Regions from separate parts of the Paenibacillus sp. FSL E2-0190 genome, predicted to be linked through region 1. Evidence: riboswitches for the same ligand, from Rfam matches in the RefSeq annotation. Region 1 holds a riboswitch; each other region holds the start of a gene.

Region 1 (7,393 bases):
CAATGCCTTCACCTGGAAAAGCAGCATCGCCATGCATCAGCACCGCCATAGCTTTACTGGTATCAATCTTCGGCAGTCCTGCAGTGCTCCGATCTTCTTGTGCGGCACGAGTGAAACCTTCCACGACAGGATTGACGAATTCCAAGTGACTTGGGTTATTCGCTAGTGTTATTCTTGTGCGTACCGTTTCTCCTTCACGGACAGCACGGTCTGCACCGAGATGGTATTTCACATCACCTGTCCAACCATAGTTAATGCCTGTGGAGCCTTCGGAAGGGAAAAGCTCCTTGTTCGGAGAATGATGAAACTCTGAAAATATGATATCATAAGGTTTGCCCAAAATATGTGCAAGAACGTTGAGGCGGCCGCGATGCGCCATGCCCATCAAAATATGCTCCGCACCGTCATGTGCAGCAGCACGTACGATTTCATCTAACATCGGCACAAGAGCATCATTGCCTTCAAGACTGAAACGCTTCTGACCTACAAAAGTCTTGTGGAGGAAGGTTTCAAATTGCTCTACCTGAATCAGGCGGTTCAGGAGCTCTTTGCGTTCTGTATTATTTAGGGGTGCTGGTGAGCTGGTGGATTCTGCCTGTCTATTTAGCCATTGCAGTTCTTTTTCTTCATGCACATGCCCGAATTCATAGGCGATAGTCTTGGTGTATGCCTGACGCATACGTTGCACGGCATCCCATCCGGTATGCACATCATTCGGCGCATTTTCCCATATAAGCGTGGCAGGCAGTGCGATCAGGTCTTCGCGGGTCAGCCCATAGGTTTCAAGCTCAAGATATTTTGCCATGGGATTCTGATCGCGTACCAGCGGATCAATTTCAGCGGCCATATGGCCATATATACGAATATTGGCGATTAGCTTGGAAGCTCTTACTGCTTTTCTAAGCCATTCGGTGTCTCCCGAGATGCGCGGCTGAGGAGCCGGTTCGCTATCCGGAGTTAGGGGAGGAGGTCCCGAATTTGTAAAAAGCTCGCGATAATTATTTTCTACGGTGGAGGGATCTTTCACAAACTGTTCATATCTTTCTTGAATGTAGCCTAAATTGGGTCCGTAATACTTACTCCAAATGGATTCGTTATAGGGCTCTTTGGCTGCCATGAATACATCCTCCTTAACGGATGAACTCCATACGTGACATTTTGTGTCAACGCTTACTGGAGCTGTGATGATTGCGGTTTCATTTCTCATCTTATTGTGCTACTTTCGGCCACTGTAATCAATTCATTCTTTCGTCCAATACGTTCGCAAAATGGTATGGGTTAGCTTGTTCTAATGAAAAGAAGGGTGTTTCTTCTCATTACCCATTCTAAAGGCCTATTAAAATGATTCTATTATCCTTATTTTTAACTATTAGGTCAGTAAATATTTATTTTGCTAGTACAATTTATTTTATGTAACGGACGAGTATCGTGATAATCGGACAAGATCTTTGAAAAAAAATCTTTTATTTTTCGTTTTTAAAATAGAAAGTAACCAGGAATCGACACACTTTTCCGCTTTCTTTTTGTATAATGTTATTGCAGATAGTAATTTTATAGTTTTTTAAGCAGATCCTTTCGTGAAAAGGGTCCAGTAAAAGGTAAACTTGCCGAAAGGCAGGGGCACAAAGTCGCGGGTCTAAGGTAGAGATACTATGACAGCCGGATTGCCTGGGGACGTAAAATCTTAGGGGGAGATTTTTTGGAAAAGTCCAACCAGGGTAGCAACAGAGAACAGCAGTTTATTGATCTGGATCAAGAGTGGGTACATTTATTATTAGCAGCTAAGAAGGCTGGCATTAAGGCAGATGAAATCCGCCAGTTCTTTCATGAGAAAACTGTGCAGATCGTGCAGTAATACATTAGAGGGGTTACATATCGAAAAAGGGCACAGCGGTTCTTCGCTGTGTCCTTTTTCGATATGATTTAGTAGAAGAGAGGATCGTACCAGATTAGTAGGAAGTATTAATCCTTTTGATCGAGCTTCCATTTCTGATAGTCCAGAAATTCTTTGAATTCGCGTTTGCTAATGCCTGAGTCCATAGCTTCCTGCACCAATCGGAACCATTCCGAATCTAAATGTGATTCCTCTGCATCATTGGGTTCTCCATAGAGTAGGGCATGAATGGATACCTGAAGCGCGTCAGCGATTTTTTCGATAAACTGGATGGATGGATTGGATTGGATGTTTCTCTCCACGTTGCTAAGATACGACTTAGCCACATCTGCTCTGTCCGCAAGCTCAGATAGGGAGAAACCCTTGTCTAGGCGGAGCTGCTGGATACGTTGGCCCATATTCTGTGGCACTATGCTGACGCCCCTCCGTAATTTTTGTTATTAGTATAGCAAATATCAATAAATCGGACAAAGTTTATTGTAAAGAGAAGAGCAGCAATCTGCTTATCCGTGGCCGGATTCAGGATCTGCTGCTCTTCGAGTATTTTATTAAATTACTTTATTGATCTTAGTAGTCTTTTTTCGCACCTTGTTTAGCTACGAAATCCCAAGTCAGTGTTAAGCTATCGCCTTGGAAAATATTTTGATCTTGGTTATTTTCCACAAATTCGAATTGGACGGAGAAGCTGTCGTTGGTACCGGCTTTAATACCGGATGCTTCGGTAAAGAGTTGATCCCAACCTGTATTTTTTACGAGATCCGGATGCTGACTTTTTAAAGCAGCAAGTGTAGTCTCATAAACTACATTTTCAGGAGAGACGATAGGTACTCCTTTATCATTATTTCTAAGGAATTTAACTTTAATGAACTCGGCTAAATCCAGGTAGTTATCTCCTTTAGCATCCGTGATTTGAGTCGATGTATTCAGAATAATAGATCCGATATCGAGCGAACCATCGTTTTTCAATTTGAAGGATTTAGTTACCGTATCACCTGGTTTCAGGTTAGGAATATTAACGATGACAGAAGGGTCGGAGTTCAGATCGAGCGTGCCCGCTGCGAATGTAGCTGTGCTTTGCGCAGTGTCGCTAAAGTATGCGAAGGTTCCTCCGCCGATTAATGATAAACCCAGTGCTGCAGATGCTACGCCAAGACCCAATGTTTTCTTGATACCCATAATAAAATTCCTCCTCAAATTTGTGTTTGAATTTTTTATAAAATTTATATATTGTATCTTCCGGTTCGTAAGCGGAAGTGGACAATCAACTTAGGGCTGTGTTTCTGTTGGGGGCGGTGAGGCTGGCAGTAGGGCAGCATTTTTCTTTTCTAATGCAGCTACAGCCTTCCAAGAGGTATACAGAGCATAGAGCAGAAGCATCAAGCCAGGCACGATCATGAGGACTACACTTCCAGCTTTGGAAACCGCGAAATTCATAGCGTAACCGACATAGGGTACAGTGACCCCGGTATACTGAGCTACAACATTCACAGAACTGGTAGGGTTCATGTCGGGCGCGTCGTTGTTATCGCCTTTAGTGCGATAAACAGCTTCACCAGTAGCGTTATTGACGGTCGCTTCTACAATCCGGTGAGTAATGAGCAGATTATCTTCATTCCTAAAGGTGATGACATCGCCTGGTTTGAAACGATTCATATCCCCTCCGGGTTTTAATGCGACAATTGAGCCTGTCTGAATTCCTGGTTCCATCGATCCTGAGAGTACGGTTTTGATCTCATATCCGAAGAAAGCAGGTTCACCGCCGGAGGCCTTGGATAACACTACGGCTGCCACCAGCAGAATAAAGATCACAAGCATTAAGCTCGATAGGGTATTATTGATAATTTTTTTAATTCGCATCTTATTCTCCACCTTTCTCAGGTTGAGGGTCCGAAGGAGCTTGGGTTGCTACCGGCGGGGTAGTCGTACTGTCTTCCGCCTTTGGCGTCTCTTGTGGAGCCTCTTGCTGAGGGACATCTTTTGGAATTGTGAGCTCTTCGTCAATTTCCGGCTTTACCGGATCAGTGGCTGGGGCTTCAGGTTGTTCTTTATTTGGGGCTTCCGGAGCAGTTTCGCCTGATGTTGGAGGGGTTGCCTCAGCTTTTGCTTTATCCTCGGCTTCTTGTTGCTTTTTCTCCTCAGCCAAACGTTCTTCTTCTTTTTTCGCTTCTTCTTCTTTCTTTGCTTGCTCTTCTTCTAGCCGAGCTTTTTCAAGCTCTTCTTCTAGCCGAGCTTTTTCAAGCTCTTCTAGTTTTTGCTCGCGAGTCTGACTGATCAATTGGAGTTTATCTTGAAGGGTAGTGATACCTGAGGTTGCCGATTCTTTATGGTTAGTCAATTCGGTATTTAGAGCTTCATAAGATGAGGTGAGGTCGCTAGAGATCACGCCGTCTGGTTGAGTGAAGGTAATCAGGAATGGCAGTGGCTGTGGGAACTCTCCTTCGCGTAATTCAAGTTGTCCATAAACATCACTGGTAACTACCGAAGCGAATGGAAGACCGACATCGTGTATGGAGGTTAGGTAACTAATAACTCCATTTAAGGAAGCATTCAAGGATTCCGAGATCACACCGCTTTGATTCAGGCTGCTTTGTAAATCTCTGAAAAATTGCTCGTCCTTGATTTCTAGACAGTTGGAATCTAGAGAAGTCATATATCCTCCTATCTGGAAGAGTAAGGCTGCTGCTGCACTTAGCTCATTGTGGATTTGATTCCAAATTTGGCTGTTAGCCGCCAGTTGCTCGTTAACGCTATCTATTTGGGATTGAAGCGCCGCTATTTGCGAAGAAATCTCTTCTGCAGCGACATCAAGCTCTTCCAGCGACATCCCTTCTATTCCCGAAACGTCCGAGTAGTTAGCTGATGAGGAAAAGGGCTGTAGTGATTCTTTTAAAGTGAGCGCTCGATTAACATGCTCTTTGAACTCTGTAAGCAGTGCCTTGATCGAATTCGGAAATACTTCGCAAAAGCTAATCGTGCTAGTGGTTTGCGTAGCGGCTCCAAAGCCTCCATAGGTACCACCAACTTGCTGCGAGGTATATAGAAATAAGACGGAGACAGCCATTCCTGATTGCAGTATACGTAATCCGATTTTCCTGTTTCTTCTAGGTCTTCTCCTTGCTGATCTGGGTCTCAGAGGAATACCTCCCCTCAATGTCTGTTTCTTTGGTTCGTTATTATCGTTCTTTATTAAGAACAACTTCTGTAATGAATCATACATGGAATAAATCAAAAAGAAAACTGCCAATAACGCGCATTTGTACTCTATAAAGAACGAAAATGATAATTTATCTCTAAATAACTCCATATATCGCTCGATTACTAAATATATTCTCAATAAAGAACGATAAGTTAGGGTGATTCGCAAAAAAATACCCGGCTCGCAGTAGTAACGCGAGCCGGGCATAAGCGGAGTAATGAAGTTGAGAATATAAATGTATATGTTACGGAAGTTTTGAACCGCGTGAACTAACATACAGGTCATACCATTCTTTACGGCTCAGCTCCAGCTTGTCCGCATCGGCACAGGCAGTAATACGCTTCGGATTCACAGTTCCAATAACAGGCTGAACGGCAGCTGGATGTGTCATTAGCCAAGCCAGTACAATGGCTTCGGGTGTTGTTCCTTTTTCATCTGCGAGCTGTTGGACCATAGCTGCTGTTTGGACGATATTCTCCGGTTGATCCTCTAATGAACGCCCGCTAAATAGACCTTGGGCGAGTGGCCCCCAAGCTTGAAGCTGAATGTTCTCCATTCGACAATGTTCAAGGGTTCCCTCAGGGAAGATAATATCCTTCCAGGGTTCACGATTTACACTGATTCCAGCATCCACCCAGCTGATCTTAGCCAAGCTCATATGCAGCTGGTTTACGATAAAAGGTTCATCGCAATAAGTCTGCAGCAGCTTGATCTGAGCGGCGCTCATATTGGAAACCCCGAAATGACGAACCTTACCAGCGGCCTTCAGTTGATGTAATGCGGAGGCTACTTCCTCGGGATCCATTAAGGGATCAGGTCTATGCAGTAGAAGAATATCAATGTATTCGGTCCCAAGTCGTGACAATATTCCATCTACACTGTTCAGAATATGTTGGCCAGAGAAATCAAACGTATTAGTGCTGTCTCCAGGCTCCATTAGCTTAATTCCACATTTAGATTGAATTATGATTTCTTCACGTAGTCTTGGACGATCCTTAAAAATCTCACCGAATACTTTCTCCGCCTTCCCACGAGTATAGATATCTGCATGATCAAACATGTTGATGCCGATGGAAAGGGCGGCATCAACCGCTTCATGTCCCTGTTTAACATTCTCCGCAGTAATCGGCTCATGGTCCCAGTCACCGCCTAGCCCCATGCAGCCTAAAGCAATGCGGCTTGCGGGAATCCCGCGCTTGTTTAAAGGTAACGCTTTCAACAATGTGATTCCTCCTTGGAAATTATGATTGCGTACTTGTAGATATTGTACACTCTCAGAAGCCCGTATGGTATTTTTTGTCGCTGGAAGAGCGGTGTTTGGTCTCTTCTTTATTCTTTTCTTCTTGCTTTTCCAGCGTCAAATCTTCCATCGGAATCGGGTCTACATTCTGCTCACTTTCATGAAGATCGAATAGACTTTCTTTTTCTGTTGGATATTGTTCCGGGTGATCCCGTTTGTCACTATTCAGCTGATGTTTTTCTTGAGTCATTTTTACCGCCTCGCCTTTCTTTGAGATTTAATGGCTATTGTGCTCGTTAATAAACGTATTTTGACTCCCTTAAACAGAAAAAAGAGGCCATTAGGCCTCTAAATTCAACGGTGTCCCTATGTCTTTTAGCTTGCGCGCTACAACATCATCGTATAGGCGCTGCAGCCATTTCAGCTCAGTCAGGGTGTGCTCATATGTACCGTACATTAGATGCAGGGCAGAACGAGGCACGATGGAGATATGCTCCTCGTATACCTGATAAGCCAGATTAACCTGATGTTCTGTTTCCCGGAGGCGTTCCTCGAGCAGCTTCTCAACCTTGCTCTGATCGATATGACGGGACATAGCCAGGGCCATATACATCGGATGATAGAAGGGTTCGTTTTTCTTAATCTGTTGCAGGATAAGCTGTTCGAATAAAGCTTTACCTTGCTCCGTTATGGCATAGATTGTTTTGTCCGGCCGATCACTGCTGCGGATGACCTCTAAAGCTTCTATATAACCATCTTGTGCAAGCTTATCCACAGCATAATAGAGTGATCCCATCTGCAGCTTGGTGATCCGGTCCATGGAACGTTCCTTCATCACTAATGTGATTTCATAGGGATGCATGTTCCGCTCCAGCAGTAAACCTAAAATGGCTAATTTCATGGACATAATGGTTACCTTTTGCCCTCTGACGCCTGAACAGCTTTAGTAGGAATGGTAAGACGGTCTTTTGGCATGAGCAGTACAAAGACTAGACCGAGCACTGCAGGAATCAAAGCCCACATAAAGGTTTGTGCAATAGAGGTGGATAACGCACTTGATATT
Region 2 (7,393 bases), 2.0 Mb from region 1:
TTCATTGGAACATCGGACCAGTCGTTATACCATTCCGGAGATTCGAATTGAAATAAATGCTGGTAGCTTTCGGAATGATCTCCTTTCAAATTCCAACCCCCAGTGATTGTTTGATCACCTATAACCAACTGAGCGGTATTATAGTGGACAATTCCTTTTTTAAGCGAATCATTTTCATCTATTAGAATTTGGATATCCAAAGGGGTAACCACTAGCTGATCTAAGGTTATGCCGGTCTTTTCTTGAAATTCAGGACTGTTATACAGTTTCTTAGTGTAAATCGCCTCACTTGCTTTTTGTCCATCTGCTTTAAAATCGAACTTCCACGTACCTGAAAATCGTTTCGCTTCTTCAATGTAACTAAAATGAAGACTAGCTTCCTTCCAATCTGATTCAGTTATATTGAAAACCTGTTCAATAAATAAATCCGATCCTTCGTTAGGCATGATGGTTGGAATTGCTTCATTCTTTTGACCACCAGTACTAACTACCAAATGTGGATTACCCCGTCCTAAGTCAGAGGGTGATGCAGCGACTTTGTAACGGATAATGGTTTGATTGGAAACATATCGAACGGATTCGATTTGAATGCTTGGATATTGCTTAACTCCAGTATTGATAGTATCCCCTGCTTGATGATTAGATTGTAAGGGAATATTCCGATCACTGTAAAAAATGAGATTCCGTGCTTCAAACCTGTAGTCCTTTTTATCATCCTTTAATGTATCAGGTGTCTCATATACTCCAATGAGTTTCTGGCTTTCAGGATCGTATTCTAAATAACCGTATACCTTTGCCTTGGCGCCGGATTCACTAGTCATGATGTTTTCCTCTGTAGCAAATCCAGTATATTTGGATAGATCAGATTTAGTATCAAGTGATAACAGCATTTTCATTTTTTCTCCATCAGTTACAACACCGTTCAAATTCATTGTTACTCCTGAACTGGAAGTTTGAAGATTATACTGTTGACCGATGCCGTTATTTAATGCATTGCTCACACTTCGACCACCAATTTTATCCCAATTAATCGTCATACTAGCGAATACAGGAATGGCTACAAGTAAGAGGCAAGAGAAGACAATACTGATAGGAATAACCTTTTTATTAGACCTAGGAGTATTCTGGGAGGCATGCAGATTTCTTTGACGTGTATAAGCTTCTTGTTCTATGGCAGTCCACATCAAATCATAATCCGGTCGGGGAATATGTTTATCTTTTTCAATATACAGACTCATTACTATTCAGCTCCTTTAGTTGGGTTCCACCCATTCTATTTAGTATTTTAAGTCCCTTGTTCAGTCTGGATTTTACAGTTCCTTCGGGTATGCTCATAACTTTAGAGATCTCGGGTACAGTCAATTCGTTTATAAAACGAAGGACTACTACCATTCTGATTTTGTCGGGAAGCTGACTGTATAACCCTTGTAATTCTTTTTTAGTTTCCTGTCGATCCAAACGTTTTTCTACAGGGTTTGATTCCTCAGACCTGGATAGTAAATAATTACGTACTTCTTTCATCCACCCCGTCTTACGCCTTTTGATCACACTGTTGCACTCATTCGAAGCAATTCGTAAAATCCAAGCTTTCAAGTTTCTTACCTTCGACTTATCCGCTAAGATAACTTTTACAAATACCTCTTGGGAAATATCCTCCGCATCTGCCTGATTTTTCATTAAGTAGTAACAAAAATAATATACTTGTTCTTTATAGAGCTCGAAAATTTCCCGGTCACTCATTTTGCTGCACCCCCTGTCTTTACTGTTCTCATTAATAAGACTTATAAGCGTATGTAATCGTTCATTTTTCATTTTGATTGTAGTATTTCTTCTGAGTATCATAGCGAATTCGAATGGAAGATAAGTCGTTTACAGGTAATTATAACCATGATAAAATTAGCGGTGGGACATGCGTCCGTAATCTATTAAAACTAATTGAATGTCCGCGTTAAAGGTAAAATCATCGAAAGATGATGACACAAAGCCATGGGTCTAAAGCCTTTCGACAGAAGGAAATGATCGCCAGGCCGCCATAGGGATGTCTTATGAAGCATAAAGGATAGCTCTAAGAATATGTAGTCTATTTTGAGCTCTTTTATTATTTCGACCTATACGGCGTTACATTATCGCAAGGGGCCGAAAGGGGAAGTACATGAACAGTTTTTTCAAAACAATAGGTACTAGTTTGGCAGTAGGTGCTTTATTGCTGTCCGGAACGATCGGATGGATGTCTAATCCAGGAGTAGTGTCAGCAGCTACCTCAACAGTAGTAACCGCGGATCAGATGATCAGTAAAGTAACGGCAGCCTCCAAAGCAATAAAGAATTTCCATCTGGATGTGACCAAAAAACAGGATATTCAAAGCGGCGGGGTGCGTATCAGCAACACCAACACTCTGAAGCTGGATATCAACCGTCTGCCGAATTTTGCCGCAGCAGGCACTGTCGCTAGTAGTCTTTTAGAAACATCGTACAGTCTATATGCCAATGACAAGGAGTTTTACTATCTTGTAGATGGAAGTGAACTGATCGATGAATCTGAAGATGAAGGTTACGACGATGACGGGGAGCCAATCGATCCTGATGCACAATATTGGCTTGGACTGGAGAAAACGGAATGGGATGCCTTTTACTCTAAAGGCCAATACGATCCTGTTTCCATGCTTGATTCGGTCAAAAGTTATAAAAAATCCATGAAAGTCAGCACTGCTGGCGCACAAACAGTCTTACAATTCACGGTAACCGATCCGACAGCAGCTAAGGGGATAATCAAACTCTATGACCAGGAGAACCTCTGGGATGGAGAGACAGTTCAACCCAAAAGCGTAACGTGGAAATTATTCGTCAATACTAAGACCTGGCAAACGGAAAAGCTGACAGTCGATCTGAGTTATGTGCTGGTAAGTGATGGAGCCAAAGATACATACACCACGAAAATCGAAGCTAAATATTCCAAAAATAATAAAGGTGCAGCCATTGTAAAACCGGCCGAACTAGAATAATAAGGACGATTCATAACGAGCGAAAAGCGCTGTTCAGCGGAACAGCGCTTTTTGTTGTATCCAACAGCAGTTCTTTATTAGTTGACAAGAATAAATCATTGCTGTAATTTATATGTATGCGCATGTATATAATAATTTATCTAAATATAATTTAATGAAAGTTGGGAAAAAGATGATAGCACTAGACACAGCATTAACTTTTCGCAGAGGGCTGACATTAAAAAACCGAGTGGTTATGGCTCCAATGACCACACGAATGAGCTTTTATGACGGTGTAGTAACACAAGATGAATTGAAATACTATTCGCTAAGAACGGGCGAAGTAGGTGCGGTCATCACTGCGGCAGCAAATGTACAAGAGGGTGGAAAAGGATGGGAAGGTGAACTTAGTGTTTCCTCCGATGAATTTATTCCTAGCCTTAGCCGATTAGCATCTACTATTAAACGAAATGGAACAAAAGCTATTTTACAGCTATTCCATGCAGGAAGAATGACAGATTCAAAAATATTGCGTGGCGTACAACCCGTTTCCTCCAGCGCCATTGCTGCCGAACGCCCGAATGCAGAAATTCCAAGAGCATTAACAGAAGATGAAATTTTCGGTGTAATTGAGGATTTTAAAAAAGCGACTCAACGTGCTATTCAAGCTGGATTTGACGGGGTAGAAATTCATGGAGCAAACACATATTTAATCCAACAATTCTTCTCTCCACACTCCAACCGTCGTGAAGATCAATGGGGAGGAAGCTTAGAGAAAAGATTTAATTTCATTAACCAATTAGTGGATGCAGTTATTGCTGTCGTTGACAATTCAGAGGTTAAGGATTTTATTGTCGGGTATCGTTTTTCTCCAGAAGAATATGAAGAGCCTGGAATTAAAATCACCGATACCTTTTATCTCATTGATAAATTAGCTGATAAAAAGCTGGATTATCTGCATATTTCATTAGGGGACTTCAAGAAAGTATCTGCATCAGAAGATTTTAAAGAAAAATCAATCCTGCAATATGTGCATGAGAAAATCAATGGCCGTATACCTTTAATTGGGGTAGGAGATATCCGTACCAAACAGGACGCAGAGGACACGTTGACAAATGCTGAATTAGTAGCAGTAGGACGGTCTCTTATCATTGATCCTCATTGGACAAGTAAAGTACTGGAGGGTAAAGAAGATCTCATCAGAAGAGTACTTGCTGATCAAGATAGAGAAGAACTTGTAGTAGAGAATGGTATTCTAGAATTCCTTAAATTAATGATGCCTGATCGTTTACGCTAAACCCAAACACAGTTTTGAGGTCTAAATCTATAACGTTCCGCGGTAAATTCCGCGGAACGTTATTTTTCTGTAACGACTCTATTCCCTCTTTAAGATTGTTGTCGTATGTTTCAACATTCGATTCATGAGATTTCGCCGTTCTGTTTTTATGTCGGTGTCGCTTCTCTTTAATGCGTCGCGGATGGGGATGATCTCTGTAATTTTCCTGCCGCTTTTTATTCTTCGATCTACACAAGTCGGGATGTAACCTACGTTAGTTATACTCGTGTGTCCTTTTTCATCCTTCTTTATTTTAAGCGTAAGAATGATACCGCTTTGTGTATAAGGAATATTCATTAGTTTAGTCGAAACAAAATTCCCCAATGAGTAAATAACGAATTGTTTTTTTCCACGAAGCGCTAACGGTTGAAGAACATGTGGGTGAGACCCCAGTATGATGTCGGCGCCATTTTTAAAGAAGAGATTGACCAGCTCTTTTTGCCTCTTGTTTGGAGTGTAACGATATTCGCTTCCGAAATGCAGATAAAGCAAGACTAGATCGACTTTCTTTTTTAAATCTCGAATCTCCCGAATAATCTTGGGTGTAGATATCCGGTTAACCAGCCATGGCTTACTCACTGGTACAGGAATTCGGTTGGTTCCTGCTGTGTAGGAGAGGATGCCAATCGTAATTCCTTTGACGTTTTTAATAAGCGTTCTTTTGGATTCTTCTAATGATTTAGCTGTTCCCGTGTGGTCGATTCCATTACGGTCCAGAACTCGTAACGTCCGAACCAGACCCGGGGCACCATAATCCATGCAATGATTGTTGGCCGTTACTAATACGTCGAATCCGGCTTCCTTAAGTGCAGGGGCCAGTTCGTCTGGACATTTGAATATCGGACCGCCTGATCGGGGGCTTTTCCGGCATTCGGGGCCGCTTCCAGCAAAGGTGGTTTCGAGATTGCCAATCGTCAAATCAGCCTGTTTCAGATAAGGAGCTACTTTTGCAAACAGGGGGCTGAACGAATAGGTTCCGTCAGGCTGTTTAGCATCCGAAATAATATAACGTTTGACCATTAGATCTCCCACAGCAGCTATTTGTATTTCAGTCATGGATATCCACCTTTTTATTATTTTCATTAGTATATGGCATAAAGTTGTTATGGGTTATTCTTTCTTTAAGGCGAAGTGCAAACATTTGTGTGGCTTTTTATTTAAAATGTGACTCAACGCATAATCACTTTATTTAGATCGTCTAAATTTAAGGTATTCATTTTTTTCAAACTTTTATAATTTGATTCAAATCCTCTTTTTTGTTTGGCAGCCATAATAAAATAAGGTTGTTGATAAACATTATCAATCAAACATTGGAGGTTAAAGAAATGAGTACACAATTCAAAAAAATCGCCGAGGATACTTACTGGATAGGCAAAATCGATAACCGCCAGGTTCCATTTCACCGCCTGATTCTGGCAAAAGGAACTACCTATAATTCTTATTTATTAAAAACAGGTAAGCCAACTGTCATTGATACCGTAGATATGGAATTCGGACGTGAATATGCCGAGTGTCTGGGTGAAATGATTGATCTTCTAGATATCCATTACATTGTAATTAATCATACAGAGCCTGATCACTCTGGTGGACTGGCAGCTCTCGCTGCCAAGGCTGCAAATGCCACGATCGTATGCACCGAGATTGCTGTTCCCGAATTGCAGGAAATGTACAAGCTTCATAGCCGGAACTTCCTGGTGGTTAAAGACGGAGATAAGCTGGATATTGGCGGGAAAACGCTGCTGTTTAAAGAAACACCGTATCTCCATACCGCAGAAACGATGATCACCTATTGTATCGAAGATCAAATCTTATTTCCTTGTGATATTTTCAGCACGCATGTTGCGGTGGAGAATCTATTCAGCGATGAAGCCGGGTTTGATATTACGGAAGATTTCGAGGGCTATTACGCAGCAATTATTCATCCTCACAGAAGATATGTAAGAACCCTGTTAGAGGCTGTTAAGGATCTTGAGATCCGGATGATCGCTCCTTCCCATGGATTTGTGATCCGGAAGGACATACGTAAATATATCGGGATGTACGCCACATTGAGCCGTGAAACGACGCAAGGAAAAAAGGCAACCATCGTATATACCACCATCAAAAACAGTACCAAGAAGATGGCCAAAATCATACAGGATTGCTTGCAGGAAAATAATATAGAGACAGAGGTCTGGGATGCAGATAAAAGTAGTGCCACTGATATTCTGAACAGCATAACGTCAGCGGACGCGGTCTTTATTGGCAGCTCCACTAAATACGCGGACATGATTGGGAACCTGGAGAACATTCTGAAAGAATTGCACAATATGAATCTGGAAGGTAAACTTGCTGCAGCCTTTGGCTCCTACGGCTGGAGTGGTGAAGCCATTGAAGTCATTCAGGATTATCTGAATGGAACAAACATGACGGTGCAAAGCACATCTGAGGTTATTAAAACCACGGGGATGACACATGTAGAGTTCCCTGTACGAATCAGATTTTCCCCGAAAGAGCCTGAGAAAGTTCAAAAAATTAAAAATGCGGCTGAATTTGTTTCGGATTTGCTGCTGAGTTCATTTTAGGGAGGAGGAACATAGGATGACAAAACATTACGTTATTGTTGGCGGAGGAGTAGCCGCCGTCCATGCCGCCAAAGCCATCCGTGATCAAGACGCAGAATCGGAAATTTCGATCCTCGGGGAGGAAAGTCAACTGCCCTATAACCGGATTAAGCTGACCAAAGGGCTGTTTACCGACCTGCACAGTGAGAAGGTGCTGATTAAAAAGGAAAAATGGTACCGCGATAACCGTATCTCCGTAAAAACCTCGACCCGAATCCGTTCTGTCCACCCGGACCGGCAAATAGTTGTGACAGAAGATGGGCAGAGTGTTTCTTATCATAAGCTTTTATTGTGTATGGGAGCGAAGAATCGTGCACTCTCCCTTGAGGGCTTCGCCCTGAACAATGTTCATACCCTCCGGGATATGAACGACGCGGACAGATTGAAAGAAAACCTGCAGGATGGCAGCCATGTAGCCGTAATCGGTGGGGGAGTGCAGGGAATCGAAACCGCTTGGGCGCTGCATGAAGCTGG
Region 3 (7,393 bases), 300 kb from region 1:
ACGTCCATCCCGGTCCTCTCGTACTAAGGACAGCTCCTCTCAAATTTCCTGCGCCCACGACAGATAGGGACCGAACTGTCTCACGACGTTCTGAACCCAGCTCGCGTACCGCTTTAATGGGCGAACAGCCCAACCCTTGGGACCTACTTCAGCCCCAGGATGCGATGAGCCGACATCGAGGTGCCAAACCTCCCCGTCGATGTGGACTCTTGGGGGAGATAAGCCTGTTATCCCCAGGGTAGCTTTTATCCGTTGAGCGATGGCCCTTCCATGCGGTACCACCGGATCACTAAGTCCGACTTTCGTCCCTGCTCGACTTGTAGGTCTCGCAGTCAAGCTCCCTTATGCCTTTGCACTCTGCGAATGATTTCCAACCATTCTGAGGGAACCTTGGAACGCCTCCGTTACTCTTTAGGAGGCGACCGCCCCAGTCAAACTGCCCGCCTGACACGGTCCCCGTACCCGATAAGGGCACTAGGTTAGAACCTAGATACGATCAGGGTGGTATCCCAACGGCGCCTCCACCGAAGCTTGCGCTCCGATTTCTACGGCTCCCACCTATCCTGTACAGATCGTACCCAAATTCAATATCAAGCTGCAGTAAAGCTCCATGGGGTCTTTCCGTCTTGTCGCGGGTAACCTGCATCTTCACAGGTATTAAAATTTCACCGGATCTCTCGTTGAGACAGCGCCCAAGTCGTTACGCCATTCGTGCGGGTCAGAATTTACCTGACAAGGAATTTCGCTACCTTAGGACCGTTATAGTTACGGCCGCCGTTTACTGGGGCTTCGGTTCATAGCTTCGGGTTACCCCTAACCACTCCCCTTAACCTTCCAGCACCGGGCAGGCGTCAGCCCGTATACTTCGCCTTGCGGCTTCGCACAGACCTGTGTTTTTGCTAAACAGTCGCTTGGGCCTTTTCACTGCGGCCCCCTCGTGCTATTCACACTACCGGGGCACCCCTTCTCCCGAAGTTACGGGGTCATTTTGCCGAGTTCCTTAACGAGAGTTCTTCCGCGCGCCTTAGAATTCTCTTCTCGCCTACCTGTGTCGGTTTGCGGTACGGGCACCTTCTCCTGGCTAGAGGCTTTTCTTGGCAGTGTGAGATCATGACCTTCGCTACTATAATTTTCGCTCCCCATCACAGCCCAGCCTTATCGATGTGCGGATTTGCCTACACATCAGCCTCACTGCTTAGACGGACATCCATCAGTCCGCGTCACTACCCTCCTGCGTCACCCCATCGCTCATAGCGGATTACGGTGGTACAGTAATTTCAAACTGTTGTCCTTCGACTACGCCTTTCGGCCTCGCCTTAGGTCCCGACTTACCCTGAGCGGACGAGCCTTCCTCAGGAAACCTTGGGCTTTCGGCGGATCAGATTCTCACTGATCTTTTCGTTACTCATACCGGCATTCTCACTTGTGTAGTGTCCAGCGCTCTTTTCAGTACACCTTCAACCCCTACACAACGCTCCCCTACCCCAGATACATAGTATCTAGCCATAGCTTCGGTGGTGTGTTTAGCCCCGTTACATTTTCGGCGCAGAGTCACTCGACCAGTGAGCTATTACGCACTCTTTCAATGGTGGCTGCTTCTAAGCCAACATCCTGGTTGTCTGTGCAACTCCACATCCTTTCCCACTTAACACACACTTGGGGACCTTAGCTGATGGTCTGGGCTGTTTCCCTTTTGACAATGGATCTTAGCACTCACTGTCTGACTCCCGGCAATAAGTATATGGCATTCGGAGTTTGACTGAGCTTGGTAATCCTTGCGGACCCCGCACCCAATCAGTGCTCTACCTCCACTACTCTTATACCGAGGCTAGCCCTAAAGCTATTTCGGGGAGAACCAGCTATCTCCGAGTTCGATTGGAATTTCTCCGCTACCCCCACCTCATCCCCGCACTTTTCAACGTACGTGGGTTCGGGCCTCCAGTGCGTGTTACCGCACCTTCACCCTGGACAGGGGTAGATCACACGGTTTCGGGTCTACGTCCACATACTAATTCGCCCTATTCAGACTCGCTTTCGCTGCGGCTCCACCTTCTCGGCTTAACCTTGCATGTTAAACGTAACTCGCCGGTTCATTCTACAAAAGGCACGCCATCACCCATTAATAGGGCTCTGACTTTTTGTAAGCACACGGTTTCAGGTTCTATTTCACTCCCCTTCCGGGGTGCTTTTCACCTTTCCCTCACGGTACTGTTTCACTATCGGTCGCCAGGTAGTATTTAGCCTTAGCAGATGGTCCTGCTGGATTCATACGGGGTTTCACGTGCCCCGCACTACTCGGGATCCGTCTCGGAGAGAACACAGTTTAGGTTACAGGGCTTTTACCTCTATCGCGGGCCTTTCCAGACCTCTTCACCTACCATATTCCTTTGTAACTCCATGTGAGACGTCCCACAACCCCTAAGAGCAAGCTCTTAGGTTTAGGCTGTTCCGCGTTCGCTCGCCGCTACTGACGGAATCACTATTGTTTTCTCTTCCTCAGGGTACTTAGATGTTTCAGTTCCCCTGGTCTGCCTCTACATTTCCTATGTATTCAGAAATGAGTAACTGCGAATTACCACAGCTGGGTTTCCCCATTCGGACACCCCCGGATCAAAGCTTGCTTACAGCTCCCCGAGGCAGTTTCGTTGTTCGCCACGTCCTTCGTCGGCTCCTGGCGCCTAGGCATCCTCCGTGTGCTCTTATTAGCTTAACCTTGATTCTTCCGTAGGAAAATATCATACGATGACATTCTCTTTGGAATCATCTCACTAATAACATTTACTTGTTTGCACAAGTTGCTAAAAGATGTTCTAAAACGCAAATTCGTTTCGGTATCCAGTTTTCAAGGATCAAGTCTTACTTGAGAGCTTAAACTCTCAAAACTGAGCAACGAGTGAGTAACAGGCCTAAACCTGAGTTTTGGAAGCTGAGCTTCCGATTTGAATGTTCTCATTGCAGAGAACGATTCTCCATAGAAAGGAGGTGATCCAGCCGCACCTTCCGATACGGCTACCTTGTTACGACTTCACCCCAATCATCTACCCCACCTTCGGCGGCTGGCTCCCTTGCGGGTTACCCCACCGACTTCGGGTGTTGTAAACTCTCGTGGTGTGACGGGCGGTGTGTACAAGACCCGGGAACGTATTCACCGCGGCATGCTGATCCGCGATTACTAGCAATTCCGACTTCATGCAGGCGAGTTGCAGCCTGCAATCCGAACTGAGACCGGCTTTGATGGGATTGGCTCCACCTCGCGGCTTCGCTTCCCGTTGTACCGGCCATTGTAGTACGTGTGTAGCCCAGGTCATAAGGGGCATGATGATTTGACGTCATCCCCACCTTCCTCCGGTTTGTCACCGGCAGTCACTCTAGAGTGCCCAGCATTACCTGCTGGCAACTAAAGTTAAGGGTTGCGCTCGTTGCGGGACTTAACCCAACATCTCACGACACGAGCTGACGACAACCATGCACCACCTGTCTCCTCTGTCCCGAAGGCCGCTGCTATCTCTAGCAGATTCAGAGGGATGTCAAGACCTGGTAAGGTTCTTCGCGTTGCTTCGAATTAAACCACATACTCCACTGCTTGTGCGGGTCCCCGTCAATTCCTTTGAGTTTCAGTCTTGCGACCGTACTCCCCAGGCGGAGTGCTTACTGTGTTAACTTCGGCACCAAGGGTATCGAAACCCCTAACACCTAGCACTCATCGTTTACGGCGTGGACTACCAGGGTATCTAATCCTGTTTGCTCCCCACGCTTTCGCGCCTCAGCGTCAGTTACAGCCCAGAAAGTCGCCTTCGCCACTGGTGTTCCTCCACATATCTACGCATTTCACCGCTACACGTGGAATTCCACTTTCCTCTTCTGTACTCAAGCCACCCAGTTTCCAGTGCGACCTCAGGTTGAGCCCAAGGTTTAAACACCAGACTTAAATAGCCGCCTGCGCGCGCTTTACGCCCAATAATTCCGGACAACGCTTGCCCCCTACGTATTACCGCGGCTGCTGGCACGTAGTTAGCCGGGGCTTTCTTCTCAGGTACCGTCACTCCGGTAGCAGTTACTCTACCGGACGTTCTTCCCTGGCAACAGAGCTTTACGATCCGAAAACCTTCATCACTCACGCGGCGTTGCTCCGTCAGGCTTTCGCCCATTGCGGAAGATTCCCTACTGCTGCCTCCCGTAGGAGTCTGGGCCGTGTCTCAGTCCCAGTGTGGCCGTTCACCCTCTCAGGTCGGCTACGCATCGTCGCCTTGGTGGGCCGTTACCCCACCAACTAGCTAATGCGCCGCAGGCCCATCCCTCAGTGACAGATTGCTCCGTCTTTCATTCTTCTCTCAGGAGAAAAAAGAAATTATCCGGTATTAGCTACCGTTTCCGGTAGTTATCCCAGTCTGAAGGGCAGGTTGCCTACGTGTTACTCACCCGTCCGCCGCTAAGTCACTTTGAAAGCAAGCTTTCAAAGTGACTCCGCTCGACTTGCATGTATTAGGCACGCCGCCAGCGTTCGTCCTGAGCCAGGATCAAACTCTCCAATTAGTATTGAAAAGAGCGATATGCTCATTTTGAAACATCTGACGAGAAAATTAATTCTCTAATTTTGGATTTCACTTGCGTGATTTCCTACTCACTCGTTGTTCAGTTTTCAAAGATCAAGTTCTCGTTGGCGCCGTTTAATGTCTCAGCAGCAACTCTTATAATATATCATGTTGTTTTCAGAAATGCAAGCTTTATTTTTCGAAGCTTTTTATCAGCCTCGTCTATATCGCCTGTACGCTGTCTAACAACGCTTACCTATAATACCCCAACTATTAATAGAAAAGCAACCCCTAATATAAAAATAAACAACTGGCTTAATAATTAAGCCAGTTGTTTATTTAATAGAGTTATGTTTCTAGCGACGAACTTAATAGTATTTTGCCGCAGTATATTTGGTTGAGGCTTTAATTAAATCGGTTTTCTTATCACTCTTTGCAAGTCCTGCATCCACTGTAGTATCAATGGTAACCCACTTCCCATTAAGCAACACTTCGTTCCATGCATGATATTGCGTAACGTAGCTTGTATTCCCCATTACCAACTTAGCAGGAACATCTACACTCCGCAGCATTGCGGCAAAAAGAGAAGCGTAATCATAGCAAATCCCTTTTTTAGTAGTCAATGTCTTATCGATGCTTGGAATATAATCAGTAGTTACACTATTAGCAAGAGAGTAATCATATTGTACATTCGCAACTACATAGTTATAGATCGCTTTAACTTTCTCTTCGTCTGTTGTTTTGCCTTGTACTAATTGTTTAGCTTTGACAATCGCTTTATCAGAAGAACTCCATTTCACATTCTGTACGGAGCCCAAATATACGGAATTCGAGTCACTCATGGTTACGTCTACTACTTCGGAATATAATGCTTTGTATTTATTGCCGGTTGTGTTCTCCAGAACAGAAACCTTATAAGTCCCATTTCCTTGTTGCAAAGGGAAGTCCTCAGCTTGTCCAGAAGCATACAAGTTATATGTATAGCTGCTGTTATCTTTGGTGATCATGAGTTTGATTCTTTTATCTTTCGGAATATCATAGTTAATACCAATAACACCTTGGGCCACTTTGGATGTAATCAACCAGCTGGCATCTGCACTTGCAGCTTGAGCTGTACTTACCGGAACTGAAGTCATTAGGACGAACAACGCCACCAGCATAAAATAAACCTTTTTCACGGATAAAACTCCTTTCGGTAGCTGGCTGCCATCCTTTCGGGAAGGCCCTTTAGCTTTGCGTCCCTACCTTTCGATAGGTTTGCCGTTATCGTATAAGCTCTATCTGTTCTAGCTTTACTAGATATAATTGATAGAATCCATTTGAAACAAACAAAAAAAGCCTCTTCATTCGGTAGCTGGCTGCCATCCTTTTGGGAAAAGGCCCTTTAGCTTTGCGTCCCTACCTTTCGGAAGGTTTGCCGTTATCGTGTTTAGCTTTCATAGTATAATACTATCATATTTATAGGTGTGAACAAGACCTAATTTACTAGATTACCCATTATTTTATAAATATCTCCCGGTATTTGTGTTTTCTTGTCATTCACTATTCTCCTTTTGTTAATTTGGCATGAACAATCAGCCGATGCGTTGGATTCACTAGCGGATCACATGTAATCAGAGTAAGAATCTTATCCTTGTCATTCCCGTCAAGAACGGAGACATCACTCGGATCTACAACAGAAATATCATACACCTCATAGTTAAACACCTGATCACTAGTCTTTACCGTGATAACATCCCCCACAACAACCTCATTCAATCTGTTAAACAAACGACCCGTAGTTCGAGCCCGATGCGCCGCGATTGCAGCATTCCCGATCTCTCCAAGGGGTGCCGTTTCTTTCATATGGGCTGCAGCATGTTTCATATTAGCTTTTGTAGCCCCTTCTAATACAGGCAGCTTCAAATCAATCTTATCGATTTCAATTAGTGCGATTACTTTGCCACCGACTGCAATCTCCGGTTCAGGCTTTTCTGTCTCTTGGGGTTGGGGCTGTGCCTGGGCATCCAGAACCGATTCCTCTGCTAACAGCTGAGTAACTTCAGCATACCTGCTCTTCAGATCTGGCTGGGGAGTACTATCGGCAGTGCTTAGTTCAGCCGTTTCTAATAACTTCTCCTGCTGCCTGTCGTTGTACCACTCGTTAGCTGTCGGATATAACATGATAAGTATCCCAGCCAGTATGAGTAGATAGGAGAATTTACGCAATGTTATTCACCTCCGTATATTGTTTCTATGGTTATATACAAATCAAGCAGAAACAGCTACTTGCCTTTAAGCATAGCAACTCCTTCTGCCTGAAATTAATGTTTAAAATACCCATTTACGACTTCCAAAGAAATTGATGATCACCGTGATAAAGGTAACCAGCACCTTGGAGATCAAGACTTGAATGCCTAGTTTGTCTGTCAACAGATGCATTAGCAGCAGTGATATTCCGAGCACTACCAGATTCAGCACGATAAACTTGACCAGCTGCACGCGGTCGAAGCCTTCTTTATTCCCCCGGTTGCGATCACGAAAGGTTACTTTTTTATTCAAAATAAAGCTATTCGCCGTGCCTGCACTATAGGAGATCACCTGCGCCAATGCGTATACCATCCCTAGTGAATTCAACAATGTAAAAATCACAAAATCAATAAGCGTATTGAGCAAACCTACGGCATTAAATTTGAGGAACTGTATGAATGCAGCGCGCAAGTTCTTATCTAACATCATTGTGGTCCTTCCGGCGGTCCAGTTGTTCTTCGTTCTGGTAGCCTTTAGTCTCACTAACAATATATAGCGGTCTATCTTTAGACTCGTCATAAATCCGTCCGATATACTCCCCAATCACACCCAACAGCATCAGAACGATACCG
Region 4 (7,393 bases), 2.7 Mb from region 1:
CTGTGAGACTACTTTTCTCCAGAACATTCCTGGCAGCCTCAAAAGCCATCGTAAGGGAATTCTCATCCGCATCCTTAATACTATACCGTGTAATACGACCTAATGCGGATAATAGACCTCGAATATCAATGCCTTTTTCGTCAAAATGCTTAATGAAAAAGTCGTTACCAACTATATTGCTGGGATGATAGATATCAATGCCTTTAATACGAATTCCGGTCATAATACGCCTCCAGGAAAGCAGTAAAATGTGGCCTACATATTAAGACTAAAAGATCTAGACTGTAACCGCAGAAATGATCTCGATGTTATCGAGTCCAGCTTTACGGCCAAGACGGGAAAGCTGCATTTTGAGGATCGGGTTATTTTCAAGCGTTAGATTTACTTTTACAAATCCATCATTCTTAAACATTACAAAGCAGCTTTCTAAAAGAGGTACAACATCTGGTGCAGTTACATTTAGCTTTCTGCAGTCGATTTTTAGTTCATAGTCAGCTGGAGTAATTGGATTGATAGTTTGTTGATAAGCTTGAATAGATTTTAGACCATCTTCTTCAGAAAATGTTCCATCTAACTCAATGTTAATAACCTTGTTTGTAGTGTCTGTCTTCAAAACGAAACTTCCCATGCCTAAATCTCTCCCATAGATTGAATTTGTCCAAAACAGTTCGACTGCAATATCCAGCCATGTATATCCATTTAGCTGTTTTATAAAAGTCAAAATTCGACACTATACAGCAAGTAATGGGATATTCCGACTCTATTATAGGCATATTTTTCAAGTATATGCAATAATAAAGTCGAATTTTGTATATTGTTGTCGAACTGTTGGGTTATTGGATTTCTTCTATGGTTGCAAGCAGGATATTAAAAGCTGTGATGATTCTAGGTGCCCCTATAACGGGTACTAAGTGTAATAGAATACCTTTAAGCTGTTCTACGGTGACTCCAACACGAAGGGCCATGACATAATGAACGCCCAACTGTTCGAATTGACCCATTGAAATTAAAGATGAAATGACTGCGATTTCCTTCCAGTCAGGGGCTATAGTATTACGTTGAAAAATATCGCCATAGGCATTCCCCATAATAAATTCAGCCAAGTCAGGGAAGTGGTCTTTAATTGGAGCTAGTGCTTTTGCGCCATAGTCTCCTGATAGATTCGTGAAGTGGTTGAGACCACTGTTGATATTTTCCTTCATGGTTAGCCTCCTAGTTTAGGTTCAAAGTACGGTGTGCAGTCGGAGGGACTTCATCACGGTCTGTTAGTAGTTCAATAACGGCAACATGGTTTAGAGCTACCGCATCTTTAATTGCAGCTGTGAATTCATCCGCAGTCTCACATTTGTAGCCTTTAGCACCTAGAGATTCAGCGAATTTCACGGCGTCCATTGGTACTTCATATAGAGTTCCATCGATACGACCTGTGGTTTTCTCCATACCCTTAAGAGCCATATCTAGTTGCTTATTATTGACCACGATAAAGATGACAGGGATATCTTTGCAGACAGCGGTGTTAATCTCAGCGCCGAGCATCATGAAACAACCATCACCTGTAATGCAGAGGACAGTTTCTTCAGGAGCTGCAACTTTTGCACCAATAGCCATGCCGATCGAATTACCCATGCAAGCAAAATACGCATCAAAAACAAAGCTGCCCGGTTTCTTAACCTTGTACCATTTTGCAGCGTGGAATCCATGACTTCCATCATCAACGAAAATTGAATTATTATAAGGGATCAAATCACTTAAAGTGCTCATTACGGAAGCAAGGGAAAGATTCTTGAGGGTTGGAAGCTCTTCTGAATAATCCGCATCGGCCAAAGCCTCACGTTTGGTGATTGTGCTTGGGTCAATATGATTTAGGCAGTGCACCAAATTATCGCGCAGGTCCCCAGTGACCGGTATCGTTTTGGACAATAGTATTTTTCCGACAAAGGTTGGATCAATATCAAATTGAATTAAAGTTGCTGGATGATTCTCCCGTTTAAGATTACAGATGGTCATATCACTTAAACGTGATCCAAGCACTATAAATAAATCGCTTTTATTCAATAAATCGTCCCCGTGGGTCGAACCGCCAACGCCAATAGGACCATGATAGAGTGGGTGATCCCAGACTATAGCCCCTTTTCCACCAGGAGATGTTACTACAGGAATATTAAAAGTTTCTGCGAGTTGAACAAGCTCTTTATGTGCTCCGGAGCGGTTAATTCCTTTACCCGCAATAATCAAAGGATTCTTAGCAGCTTGAATAGCTTCGATGACTCTATCGATATTAGCTTGACTAATTAGAGACTCTCTTTCTGGGATTACTATATTGCATTCTTCCAATACTTCAGTTTGTACATCAAAAGGAATACAAAGATGAACAGGACCCCGTTTGGTCAGGGCCACAGAAATCGCATGATTAAAAATAGTACCAAAGTGATCCCCACGTTCAACCAATTTACTGAACAAGGTGGCAGGTCTGAACATATCAGCTAAATCAGCCAGAAAAGAGGTGGAGTCCTGACATTGAGGAATTCCAAGCTCTGTAATGGATTGGTGGCCGGTAATAAATAGGACAGGTAGGTTGTTAGCTTTCGCATGTGCTGCTGCTGTAAGCAGGTTAGTTCCCCCAGGACCCGAAGTACCAAATGCTACGCCTAGGTTACCCGTTTTCAGCGCATACCCTGCTGCTTCGAATCCGGAGCTTGCTTCATGTCTGCCGGGAATAAATTCAATACCGTAATCCACCATCTTTAGAACAATTGGACAAATGGATTTGCCAATGATCCCAAAAGAATGGGTGACTCCAAGGTTACGTAGTGCTTCCGCCATGTAATCTGCGACTGTCTTCAAAAGAAACACCTCACAAGTTTTTTGATATATATTAGTTATTAATCTACCGAATAGATACGATAGATCAATATACTCAAAAAGTAAAAACCTGTGCTCTATAGTAAGCACAGGTTGGTGGCATAAGGCACCGCTAAGACTGAACAATAGTTCAGCCGTCCTGGTTCCTCTGCAACCTGGCAATCATGGCCTCAAAAGAAAAAATGAGGCTGTAGATCCATGGTTTTGCGTCATCCTCTTTCGAGGATTTTGCCAATATTAATTTATAGTTGATAAGAATAATTTTCCTTTACAATATATTCCTCATTAATTTTTGTCAACATAATCCGCTAAAAAAACTCGAAATTTGACGAAAGTCTTGTCCAAGAGATGAAGTTTTACCTCGCGAAAAAAACTGCCACCTAAGACTCAGCTTAGGTGGCAGTTGATAGTTTTGAACTAGAATTTAAAGATATGAATGGTTTTTTGCAGATTAAATACGGCCTGGGTCATTTTTTCCGTTTCTTCTGCAACAGACTGCAGGGCATTAATCTGTTCATTCATAGCCGCCGATACCTCTTCCGTGCCAGCAGCAGTTTCTTCGGTGATTGCTGAGATATTCTCAATTGCACTGGAAATTTTCAAGGCACTTTCTAGCATAAGATCACTCTCCGCAGAGAATGAAGAGATTTGCTCGGTAATGTACTGCACGCTTTGTACAATTTGTGCGAAAATATGGGCAGATTGAGTGATCATTTCATTCTGAACCTGCACAACCTCTTCATTGATGGCAATATTATCGATGGCTTGTTTAATATCTGACTCAATGCTGCGGACCAAGCCGAATACTTCTTTTGTGGATGCCGTAGATTCCTCAGCAAGCTTGCGAACCTCTTGAGCTACAACGGCAAAACCCCGACCATGCTCTCCGGCACGAGCAGCTTCGATGGAGGCATTCAGTGACAGCAGGTTGGTCTGCTCAGCGATCTCTGTGATGGTCTTGGTGATCATCGTAATCCCGCGGGCATTTTGTGAGAGAGCTTCAATAGTATCAGCCACTTTTTGTGTAGCCTCTATGTTTTTACGCATGCCTTCAGCCTGTGTATCTACGGATTGGCGCCCTTGCTCAACAAGTTCTAAGGTATGTATTGAACGTCTGTTCATTTCTTTGGTGGAGTTCGTATAATTGGATACTTTGGTCTCAATGTCTTTAATGGATTCTGTCATATCAGCGATATCCGTAGATATTTCATTTGCACCAAGAGCGAGCTCAGTAGAAGAAGAGGCTACTTGTGCCATGACAATTTTCAGGTTCTGGTTCTTATCTTCGATTCCGCGGCTTGCATCCATAACTTGACGGGTGATCTGCGATGCATCGGTCAGAATCTTCTTGAGCTTATCAATCATTGTGTTAAAGGAGCGGCTTACGTCACCCATTGAACCATTTTCGTCCGCTCTGCTAGTGAAATCACCCTTTGAAATACTGTGAGATACATTAGCAATATCATCAAAAGATGATGTAAGCGTTCTCTCCACGAAGCGAGCAACAGGTAAAGTCAGACCTGCAAGAACAACTACTAGTATAATTCCTACGAGAAATTGACCTAGAATCATTAACGTAACTAAGACAGGAATAGCAAACAGTGCGGCAACGAGGTAACATCCGGCAACAATTCTTTGTTTTAACGGAAGTTTGTGCATCCAGCTCATTGGTAAAATGTCCCCCTTATTAAATTTTATGTAATGGTGTTATTATAGGGGATTTATAGGTCATTGGTCTATAGAGAAGTGTCATAAATCTTCTTTAAGTAGTAGATATTTAGAATTCATGTCAAAATTCCTCATATATTGTGGAAATTGTTTTAATAGCAGACTTTACCATCCCTACTAGTTCGATAGGAGCTAAAACAATAACTGAAGGAGAGAAAGAGAGTACGATACGACAGGCAGATTCTATAGCATTAAACTCGGCTTCCACGTTCATCCACCCAGTATTAGCAGAGGGTTCTACTAAAGTTATAGTTACATATCTTTCACGTTGTAATTCTTTAAGAATAGACTCATTCACCTTTAAGTTCACTACATATTTTGGCAGTGCTGCTTTAAAAGCTAAAGTCGATTGTTCCCAGTAGCTTTTTAAATCAAAAGCCTCAGGTCTGACAAATGATTCATAAGTTGCGTCAGCTTGTATTAATCTCGACACGCGAAAAGTCCGCATTTCAGCCTCGGTTCGTGCCACTACATACCAAACTCCACGTTTTGCGACTAACCCGAGAGGTTCAATGAAACGCTCCTTCATCTCGTCATTCCGTGGGTAAGTGATCTTCACTTTACGGTCTTCCCAAACAGCTTCCTGCAGGACAGATAGGAACGGATATGTCTCGTCGGAAGGGTGCCAGCTGGCACCATCTATATGAATGCGCTGGCTCAGGTAACTGGCTGGATTATTCGGCCTTGATGGGGAAGCAGCCTCCAGCTTAAGCACGGCGGAAGAGAAGTCGTTTTGTATACCCAGATCTTTTAAGATTGAGGAGTCTGCGGACAGCAGCAGAGTTGCAATCTCTGAGGGCTTCATACCCGTTAAGGAGGTTCGGTATCCTTCTGTGAGCATCCAACCCCCTTCACGTCCCCGTTCGGCAAGAATAGGTATTCCTGCTGTACATAAGGCTTCCATATCTCTAAACACAGTTCGTTCAGACACTTCTAAGGTCTGGGCTAGCTCACGGGACGTCATCTTTCCACGATTTTGCAGCAAAAGTAAGATGGATAACAAACGATCGGCTCTCATTAAGGGACACTCCTCCTCCTAATAAATGTTGGCTAGTTCTTAATTAATTATTACATTATATATGTCAGTTGATGTCATATTAAAGAATTATACTATATAAGGTAAGGATTAAATACAGAACATTAGAGAAAAACAAGTGTAGAAAGGATTGAGAACATGACTTTAAAAGGAAAAGTAGCATTGGTCACCGGAGGCAGCAGAGGTGCTGGTAGAGGAATTGCATTGGAGCTGGCAAGGAAAGGTGCATTCGTTTATATTACGGGCAGAACGACAGAGGCTTTTGGGACAGAGCATAGCAAGCGGAGCATTGATAACGTACTTAGGGAAATAAAAGCGGAGGGAGGGTCCGGCAGCGCCATACGATGTGATCATACCAAAGATCAGGAGACAGAGGCGGTCATTCGCCAGATTGCTTCAGAGCAAGGAAAGCTTGATATTTTAGTCAATAATGTATGGGGCGGCAACGATTTACCTATTGAGCAGAAGTCTTTCTGGGAGCTTCCTACAGCGCATTGGGACAATATGTTTAATGCGGGTGTGAGGGCACAGTTGATAACAAATTATTATGCAATACCATTAATGCGTGAGGCAAAAGCTGGCGGTCTAATCATCCATACAACCTTTTGGGATCGTTACAAATATCTAGGAAATTTCTATTATGATCTTTCTAAACATACACTTGTGCGTATGGCCTACGGGTTATCGAATGAGCTTAAAGAGGACAACATTGCAGTTATTCCGCTTACTCCGGGCTGGATGAGGACAGAGGCGGTGTTGGAGAGCATGAACACGGATGAGGAGCATTGGCATGAGGTTGAAGAATTGCAGATGACTGAATCCACAACCTATATCGGTAGAGCAGCCGCTGCTCTAGCAGCCGATCCTAAGGTTATGTCTATAACCGGACAACCGCAGCAGGTTGCTAAGCTGGCTGAAAAGTATGGATTTACAGACATCGATGGTCGGACTGTTCCCGCATTCTTAGTCTAAACAGCAAACTTGATCTGTTTGATCCCATATGTGCGTATGAAGCAGTATAGGACACAGCTGATCTATAATGCAGCATTTTCGTATGTTTAGAACGCTATCGGTCCCCAGAGACGCTATTGATAGGCAAAGCACCTGATTTAGCTCTCTTCTTGAGGAATAGTGGCACTAGAGTCCGAAACCCTGCTTCAAAGGCGAAATTATTGCATATAAGGTCATCTGGGTCCGTAACCTCAAGGGCGTACGTAAGCCTCCACGAGGGTACTCGATTCGATATTGTAAATGAAGCAGAAATAGGTCGACGATCAACAACAAAAGCAGCGAAACTCCTATAGGGGGAGAATCGCTGCTCTGTTGTTTGATTTCTATCGTATTGCTTACAGAAGAATGATTTCTTCGGCAGTGTTGATTTCTGGTAGGCCAGCAAGCTTCACAAGCACATGAGTAGGTACAGCTTTATCAACGGTCAGCAGCATGATTGCTTCGCCACCAACGATTTTACGTCCCACTTGCATGGAAGCGATATTAACATCATTTTCGCCCAGCAATGTGCCCACAAGTCCGATAATCCCTGGTTTGTCGTTATGGGATACTACAATTTGATGTCCTTCAGGAGCGATATCAACCGGGAACTTGTTCACTTGAACAATTCTTTCTCCATAACCTTGCAGCAATGTTCCGGCTACGAGACGTTCTTGGTCGTGATCTGTTTTAAGGGTCACGGTAATCAGATTAGTGAAGCCTTTAGTTTTGGAAGCTTTAGTTATTACTACATTAACGTCGCGTGTTTTTGCCAAG

Evidence for each region. A riboswitch is a leader RNA that binds a small molecule or an ion and turns the genes downstream of it on or off. The one in region 1 is predicted to bind cyclic di-GMP.
Region 2: linked by a shared signal. The riboswitch ahead of NST25_RS10550 (DUF6612 family protein) and the one ahead of NST25_RS01890 (anti-repressor SinI family protein) in region 1 are both predicted to bind cyclic di-GMP.
Region 3: linked by a shared signal. The riboswitch ahead of NST25_RS03210 (transglutaminase-like domain-containing protein) and the one ahead of NST25_RS01890 (anti-repressor SinI family protein) in region 1 are both predicted to bind cyclic di-GMP.
Region 4: linked by a shared signal. The riboswitch ahead of NST25_RS21145 (thiamine pyrophosphate-binding protein) and the one ahead of NST25_RS01890 (anti-repressor SinI family protein) in region 1 are both predicted to bind cyclic di-GMP.

Annotation. Positions count from the first base shown of each region.
Region 1 is NZ_CP150306.1:431,804-439,196, forward strand. Features, by position in the region: gene NST25_RS01885 (2-oxoglutarate dehydrogenase E1 component) at 1-1,117, opposite strand, end outside; cyclic di-GMP riboswitch class I at 1,588-1,672, shown strand; gene NST25_RS01890 (anti-repressor SinI family protein) at 1,700-1,855, shown strand; gene NST25_RS01895 (helix-turn-helix domain-containing protein) at 1,963-2,292, opposite strand; gene NST25_RS01900 (TasA family protein) at 2,462-3,070, opposite strand; gene NST25_RS01905 (signal peptidase I) at 3,161-3,751, opposite strand; gene NST25_RS01910 (hypothetical protein) at 3,753-4,955, opposite strand; gene NST25_RS01915 (aldo/keto reductase) at 5,335-6,312, opposite strand; gene NST25_RS01920 (hypothetical protein) at 6,365-6,580, opposite strand; gene NST25_RS01925 (PadR family transcriptional regulator) at 6,671-7,237, opposite strand; gene NST25_RS01930 (MDR family MFS transporter) at 7,243-7,393, opposite strand, start outside.
Region 2 is NZ_CP150306.1:2,473,440-2,480,832, forward strand. Features, by position in the region: gene NST25_RS10540 (DUF4179 domain-containing protein) at 1-1,238, opposite strand, end outside; gene NST25_RS10545 (RNA polymerase sigma factor) at 1,222-1,740, opposite strand; cyclic di-GMP riboswitch class I at 1,944-2,035, shown strand; gene NST25_RS10550 (DUF6612 family protein) at 2,153-3,001, shown strand; gene NST25_RS10555 (NADH-dependent flavin oxidoreductase) at 3,114-4,277, shown strand; gene NST25_RS10560 (CapA family protein) at 4,356-5,372, opposite strand; gene NST25_RS10565 (FprA family A-type flavoprotein) at 5,642-6,880, shown strand; gene NST25_RS10570 (FAD-dependent oxidoreductase) at 6,897-7,393, shown strand, end outside.
Region 3 is NZ_CP150306.1:735,627-743,019, reverse strand. Features, by position in the region: rRNA gene NST25_RS03220 (23S ribosomal RNA) at 1-2,713, opposite strand, end outside; rRNA gene NST25_RS03215 (16S ribosomal RNA) at 2,976-4,533, opposite strand; gene NST25_RS03210 (transglutaminase-like domain-containing protein) at 4,901-5,710, opposite strand; cyclic di-GMP riboswitch class I at 5,724-5,804, opposite strand; cyclic di-GMP riboswitch class I at 5,879-5,961, opposite strand; gene NST25_RS03205 (class D sortase) at 6,075-6,740, opposite strand; gene NST25_RS03200 (GtrA family protein) at 6,843-7,250, opposite strand; gene NST25_RS03195 (glycosyltransferase family 2 protein) at 7,237-7,393, opposite strand, start outside.
Region 4 is NZ_CP150306.1:4,775,573-4,782,965, reverse strand. Features, by position in the region: gene NST25_RS21160 (ketoacyl-ACP synthase III) at 1-223, opposite strand, end outside; gene NST25_RS21155 (hypothetical protein) at 278-628, opposite strand; gene NST25_RS21150 (carboxymuconolactone decarboxylase family protein) at 834-1,202, opposite strand; gene NST25_RS21145 (thiamine pyrophosphate-binding protein) at 1,213-2,853, opposite strand; cyclic di-GMP riboswitch class I at 3,009-3,105, opposite strand; gene NST25_RS21140 (HAMP domain-containing methyl-accepting chemotaxis protein) at 3,280-4,530, opposite strand; gene NST25_RS21135 (YafY family protein) at 4,652-5,608, opposite strand; gene NST25_RS21130 (SDR family NAD(P)-dependent oxidoreductase) at 5,765-6,598, shown strand; gene serA (phosphoglycerate dehydrogenase) at 6,973-7,393, opposite strand, start outside.